3 regions of the Bacillus sp. PK3-067 genome follow, and region 1 is predicted to be linked to each of the others. Evidence: riboswitches for the same ligand, from Rfam matches in the RefSeq annotation. Region 1 holds a riboswitch; each other region holds the start of a gene.

Region 1 (2,338 bases):
TGTAACTGCAATTTTTAAACCTGAGAAAAAGTATGGAAGCACTGCTGGAAATTTTACTTTCTGGTAAACTTGCCATTTTGTCGCCTTCATTGTTTGTAACAGTTTCAACATGTTTTTATCTACTGTTTGAAAACCTTCTAAAATACTAAGCGCAATTGGGAAGAAACAAACGAGTATTACGACCATTACTTTCGGCAACATCCCATATCCAAACCAAATAATAAATAGCGGTGCAAGTACAACAATTGGAATTGTTTGCGAAATAACGAGCAATGGATTTATTAAAATACGAAATAACGGTATAACGTCCATAATAATTGCGATGCTCGTCCCCAATAAAATTGCAAAGAATAGTCCAATTATAACTTCCTGCAGTGTTTGCATCGTATTTGGTAATAGTAAATCTTTCATCCCAATTAATTCTTGAACAATGGCAGAAGGCTTTGGTAAAATCCACGGTTCGATTTTAAATAATGAAACAGATCCTTCCCATATCGCAATGAGAAGGATAAGCCAAATAGTTGTAATAAGTTTAGATTGCTTCTGGTTTTGCATATTCATCACGGTACTTCCAAACCTTTTCATCTATCGTTACACCAGTGCTTGGACGATAATGGATTTTAATAGAAGTAATCACTTCTTCTGCTCCAGCATCGACGCAAGCTTGTTGCGCACGTTTAACGACATCAAGAAGTACATCTAATTCTCCTTCCAAAGTTGTTTCCATTGCCCCTACTTCATAACGAACTCCCGATTGTTGCACAACTTCAATTGCTTTATCGACAACAGAATATACATCTTTCGTTTTTGCTTGTGGTACTACTGAAAATGACATTGTAACTTGTTGTGACATAATAAAATCCCCCTTATAAAAATAAATTTCAAAAATAAATTTCAAAAATAAGAAAAGGCTTTCCTACTGCGTAGGAAAGCCTTGTATGCAAGTTATTACAGAATAACATATGCTACATCACTTTAAGTAACTCCCTACGCTGGCATTATCCAGATCAGGTTGAGGGTCGATGTTTACTTACATCCTCTCAGCCAATTGGCTCCCCGGTCCTTAATTCGTTTTCATTGTAGCATGATTTATTTTATTGAACAAACAAAAGCATGCATAATCATTTCATTATTTTTGGAAAATAACCAACTTTTTCACCATGAGCTAATAACTGCTGAATAAATTCTTTATTAATTGCTGGTACTATCAATTCTTTTTTCTTAATCCATTTATTCGTTCTACGCGTACCCATTACAATTTCAGATTGCTGCGCTCCATCTCCTGCAACTTGAGAAGCAATTAACTCTGCTATTACTTCATTTCCCTTCGCTAATGCAAGTCCGGTATTTACATATTCTGAAAGTGGAACCATTTCAAGATTGTATCCACACTCTCCAATTAGCTGTATAAATTGTTCAAACTCAATTTGATGTGGATGACAAATATGTAACGTCTCTCCTATAATTTGCGCATCTTGCAAATACGATACAATTGATTTACTAGCAAAATCAATTGGTGTGAAATCAACTTTCCACTTCACATTTGGTGCTTTCCCAATTAATAGCATTGTTTTAATAAGACGATAAAATGCGTTTCCTTCAATATTTTGTTGGAACGAACCTGTTTCTGAATGACATGCTAAATTACCTGCACGATAAATATTTCCACGCAAACCATTTTTCATTGCTTCACGAACAATGTTTTCCGCTTGTAGTTTACTATTTGAATATACATTCTCTAAGTCTACACTGTAATTAAAATCACCAGTTTTCATGTATGTATCCCATTGATCTACCGCTAATTCTAACGGGATACCAATTGTAGAAATAAAATGGAATGTAGCACCTTTCTCCGCTAATGTTAGCATACGGCTAGTTCCTTGGACATTTATATTTTCAAATTGTTTTACATCTCCAAAATGTCTTACATCTGCACCGCAATGAATTATCGTATCCATCTTAGAACTGATGAACATAAATTCTTCTTCGCTCATCCCAAGATACTCTTCTCCAAGATCACCAGCTACGGCCTGTATACGCTGTAACCATTCTTCACATATATCATTAAAGTAGCCTGTTAATGTATCTATAATTCTTTGCTGCACATCTTTAGTTGGTCTTACTAAACAATAAATAGTAGCAGATGTATCTCTCAACAATTCATATAATATGTGTGATCCTAAATAACCAGTAGCTCCTGTTAAAAAGACATTTGAAATCTGGTTTTCTTCCAAAACGTTTGCATACGTGATAGTATCTGGTTCGTGAATCACTTTATATTCACGAAATACTTCTTCTTTCTCTACTTTTACTTCTCGCTCAATTCGAGCTAATCCAT
Region 2 (2,338 bases), 2.1 Mb from region 1:
ACCCATTTGATATCTGCTGCTGTTTCAAGATATGTTTGGAAATAGCTGATTGTAAAATTAATGATTCCTAAAAATACAAACAACGATAAACCAAATCGAATTAATTTCTTATTTGTAAACATATAACACCTCTCAAAATTCATTGGATATTCCTGCTTTTGCTTCTTTATATTTTTATATCTTTATATCTAATTTTAACACATGAGGAACTCAAAAAAATACGATATGCATATTTGCATATCGTATTAACAACACTCCATGATAATATAGAAATTCCTGCAAAGAAAAAACAACTCCGTTACAGCTAACAGCTCGGGTTTCTTTTCTTATTTAACTTCATACCACCAACATTTACGTTCTTTGATTGTAAAATAAATGTGACAGAAGTTTATCCAGTTAATGCGTAGACAAGTAAATGAGCTAAATTATCGATATTCTATTTCGCCATTTCCGTAGCACTAATGACTTTACGCAAATTTGACAAGAAAAAATATATAGATAGGTATGATCCATACCTATCTATAACATTACTTCTATTCTTTATCCAATTACGTCTTTTACGTCTGTATCCACTGGCCACTTTTCTAATGTATAAGCCATTTCCCAAAATGAATATTCATATTGACTGCTAATAATAAAATGCTGTTTCATACGTTTGCGATCTGCCTCTGTTACTTTTTCAGCGATAATATCTAAACGTGTAATTTGTTCTTCAACTAGCGTACGGAACCAATCAGATCCATAAGCAGAAATCCATTCGTTATAAATTGGCTCTTCCGGCTGGCACTCTTTTAAGCGTTCGCCAATTTCATAATACAACCAATAGCAAGGTAAAATTGCTGCAATGGTATCTCCTAAATGCCCTTCATACGCAGCACGATACATATGTGAAGTATACGCATATGCAGTTGGCGCAGGAATAAAATTATCTTTTTCTTCTTTCGTTATCCCTAGTTTTTTAGCAAAATTCTCATGTAAAGATAACTCGGCCTCATATGTATTTTGAGCATGATGTGCCATACGAGCTGTCGTCTCTAATTCAAGAGCTTTTGCAGCTCCTAAAGTTTGTACTCTAGCAAAATGACTCAAATAATATGAATCTTGAAGCACATAATAGCGAAAACTAGCTAAATCTAATGTTCCTTCACCAAGTTTTTTTACAAAAGGATGGTTAAAACTCGCTTCCCAAATTGAATCTACTTCTTTACGTAATGATTGTGAAAAAGTCATTTAAATCCCTCCAATAATGTATAAAATATAAGTATTTATCCACAATTATTAAAGCTGTAAAATAAAAAAACTTTCTTTACAGGCGTAAAGAAAGTGAAATTGACAGTATTTATTTACTCATTAAATAGCAACGTCTTTCCCACTTCCCTACGCTGGCATTAACCAGATCAGGTACTAAGAGTCTCAAAATCACATTTGATCTCAGCCTATAAAAGGCCCCCCTAGTGGATAAATATTTTGTTTTTATAATGTATTCATCATAGCATACTTCGTGAAACTGTCAAAAAAATTCGTTATATAATTCCCTTAAAACCCTTCTTCTTTTCTAACTTTTAATGATGTTTCAATAATCATATCTAATAGTTTGCTATAACTAATTCCCGCTGCTTCTGCACTTTTGGGCAATAGGCTTGATTGTGTCATCCCTGGTAATGTATTAATTTCCATTACATATGGAATTCCGTCCTTCACCATCATATCAACTCTTGCATAAACACTACATTTTAATGCTTTATAACAAGCAAGTGAAGCTTTATTTACACGTTCCTTAATTTCTGCTGGAAGTTCGATAACTTCCTCAACCGTACTAGTATCATCATATTTTGCATTGTAATCAAAGAACTCGGCTGCATGTCGAATTGAAACTATAGGTAACTGTTTTCCATCCAGAATAGAACATGTAATTTCATCACCTTTTATATACTTCTCAATTACTACTTCAGAATCCCATTCGAATACAGTTTCTAGCATTGAGATCAATTCATTTTTATTGTAAACGATTTTCACCCCGACACTCGATCCGCCAGAGTTTGGTTTTACCACTAATGGAAATCCTAACTTATCTAACTCATCAAGATTTAGATCCTCCATTTTTGTAAGTTCAATCCAATCTGGTGTTTCTACACCTTCATAACGTAAAATCTTTTTCGAAATATTTTTATCCATACATATACTGCTAGATAACATATTACTTCCGCTATAAGGAATCCCTAAACTCTCCAGTGTTCCTTGAACTGTCCCATCTTCTCCGTATTTTCCGTGTAATGCGAGCAATGCAAAGTCAATGTCTTTCGCTTTTTCAATTAAATCCATTTTTTCGTTTAATGTA
Region 3 (2,338 bases), 710 kb from region 1:
CATTAAGGAGGATGTTCTCCATTTTCATCAGTTGTACAACTATAAAAAAATTGTCATTGGTATGGAATCTACTTCCGTCTATAGTTTCCGTCCTTCCATGTTCCTAACGGAAGATAAGGATTTGAGGGCTTTAGACGTGGAAGTGGTCGTACAAAATCCAAAAGCCATCCATCGGTATAAAAAACTCTTTGAAGAAGATAAGACCGATAAAATAGATGCTTTCCGTATTGCCGATTTTTTACGAACCGGACGGTATAATAAGTTTCTTATCAAGGAGGAAAAATACGTTGCCCTTCAACGTTTAACACGATCTAGATATCAACTCGTTCACCAGCAAACAGAATGTAAGCAACACTTTCTGAAGAACCTTTACTACAAATGTAATACGTTATCGAAAGAGTTAAATACCTCTGTTTTTGGTGCGACGATGATGGAAATACTCTCAGATTCCCTTTCGTTGGATGAAATCGCAGAAATGGATCTAGAAGCACTCGCTACTCTTCTTCAGAAAAAGGGGAAAGGACGCTTTAGCGACCCGGAAGATTTAGCGAAAACCATCAAGAAATCCATACGTGACTCCTACCGACTAGGTAAGGTCGTTCAAGACTCTGTGGACGTTGTATTAGCCACTTATGCACGATTGATTCAAACATTGAAAAAACAAATCAAAGAGATAGAAAAAAGCATTACTGCTTTATTCTAAGCCATTCCAGAAGCGAGATATTTAACAAGTGTTCCAGGCATTGGAGTCGTATACGCCGCGGGAATCATTGCGGAAGTTGGACAAATTGAACGCTTTGAGAACGAAGCACAATTGGCCAAATACACCGGTCTTTACTAGAAAAAATCGCAATCTGGAAACTTTGAATCGGAACGAACACCCATGACACGAACGGGAAACCAGTATCTTCGTTATTACATGGTTGAAGCTGCCAACTCTGTACAACTTCGTGAAGCTACTTACCGTGCTTATTATTTAAAGAAATATGATGAAGTTCCGAAATACAAACATAAAAGAGCCCTTGTCTAAAGCCGTAACTAGATTCGCTAAATTGTTTTTCAAATATTGAACCAAGCACTTGACTGATTGCTTGTTGAACAAGCCTATCCACTACTGTCGGTATTCCCAATTTGCGCATCTTCCATAAAAAGAGCCAGGTCCATAAAAAAATAAGGACCTGGCTCATAAAGACATCATTATGTAAAGCCGTTAACTTCCCTACGCTGGTACGAGCCAGATTAGGTCCAAAGGGTTAAGAAGTTCACGCGCTTCTCTCTCAGCCTACGCATACGTTAGGCACCCCTAGTTTATCACTGATTTAATTTTCAATACTTTTCTATCATACACCATAATTTGGAAAATTAAAAGTTTATTTCTTTTGTTGTTTATGGAATCATCCACGTTAAATAATAAGCCTGAACATAAGTCATAATACCAACAATAATTACGAAGAACAAACTATGCTTCACTGTAAAACGGAACAAATCCGATTCTTTTCCAGCAAGACCAACCGCTGCACAAGCGATCGCAATCGACTGCGGGGAAATCATTTTACCTGTTACACCGCCTGTTGTATTTGCTGCAACGAGAAGCACTTCAGATACGCCGACTTGCTGCGCTGTAATGGCTTGTAAATTTGAGAACAGTGCATTCGCAGACGTATCAGACCCTGTTAGGAATACGCCAATCCAGCCTAAGAATGGTGAGAAGAACGGGAATAGTCCGCCAGTTCCAGCTAATGCTAACGCTAACGTGGAAGATAGACCAGAATAGTTTGCGATAAATGCAAACCCTAGTACGAATCCGATAGATAGAATTGGCATTTTTAATTCGCTTAACGTTTCTTTAAATGTCACTACTGCATCTTTTACATTCATTTTCAAAATAAACATGGAAATGATACAAGCAATTAAAATCGCTGTTCCGGTTGCCGATAATACATCAAACTTCAGAATTGCCTCGTAAGGCGTTGGTTTATTTACAATTGGCTCTGCTTTCATTACTAGATTATGCAGACCTGGAATTTCAAACTTAAATACAAGACTTTCTAAAGCCCCTCCTGGAGTGAATAATGCCTTAAAGAAACTTTGGCTCCAAATGACTACCATAACCGTTAATACGATAAATGGGGACCATGCCTTCACTACTTTTCCAAACGTTAATTTCGGCATCGATGCCGCTGTCGTTGTTGCTGCTACTTCACTATTTGCTTGCCCAGATTGATAAATTTCTTTCGGCTGCCAAACTTTTAAGAACAGCGCTAAACTAATTAAACTTACAAGTGCCGATGTAATATCCGGAAGTTCTGGTCCTAAAAATGTCGCTGTAATGAACTGC

What was found. A riboswitch is a leader RNA that binds a small molecule or an ion and turns the genes downstream of it on or off. The one in region 1 is predicted to bind thiamine pyrophosphate.
Region 2: it holds a riboswitch for thiamine pyrophosphate, as region 1 does, so the genes downstream of both, tenA (thiaminase II) here and M1D73_RS02215 (MTH1187 family thiamine-binding protein) in region 1, are expected to answer to the same signal.
Region 3: it holds a riboswitch for thiamine pyrophosphate, as region 1 does, so the genes downstream of both, M1D73_RS26560 (reverse transcriptase domain-containing protein) here and M1D73_RS02215 (MTH1187 family thiamine-binding protein) in region 1, are expected to answer to the same signal.

Annotation. Positions count from the first base shown of each region.
Region 1 is NZ_CP096490.1:423,060-425,397, reverse strand. Features, by position in the region: gene M1D73_RS02220 (ABC transporter permease) at 1-561, opposite strand, end outside; gene M1D73_RS02215 (MTH1187 family thiamine-binding protein) at 533-853, opposite strand; TPP riboswitch at 968-1,069, opposite strand; gene M1D73_RS02210 (non-ribosomal peptide synthetase family protein) at 1,122-2,338, opposite strand, start outside.
Region 2 is NZ_CP096490.1:2,494,857-2,497,194, reverse strand. Features, by position in the region: gene M1D73_RS12805 (DUF3937 domain-containing protein) at 1-143, opposite strand, end outside; gene tenA (thiaminase II) at 541-1,230, opposite strand; TPP riboswitch at 1,358-1,463, opposite strand; gene ddlB (D-alanine--D-alanine ligase) at 1,537-2,338, opposite strand, start outside.
Region 3 is NZ_CP096490.1:5,137,492-5,139,829, forward strand. Features, by position in the region: gene M1D73_RS26550 (IS110 family transposase) at 1-703, shown strand, start outside; partial or broken gene M1D73_RS26555 (transposase) at 770-1,030, shown strand; partial or broken gene M1D73_RS26560 (reverse transcriptase domain-containing protein) at 1,026-1,142, opposite strand; TPP riboswitch at 1,200-1,315, opposite strand; gene lldP (L-lactate permease) at 1,387-2,338, opposite strand, start outside.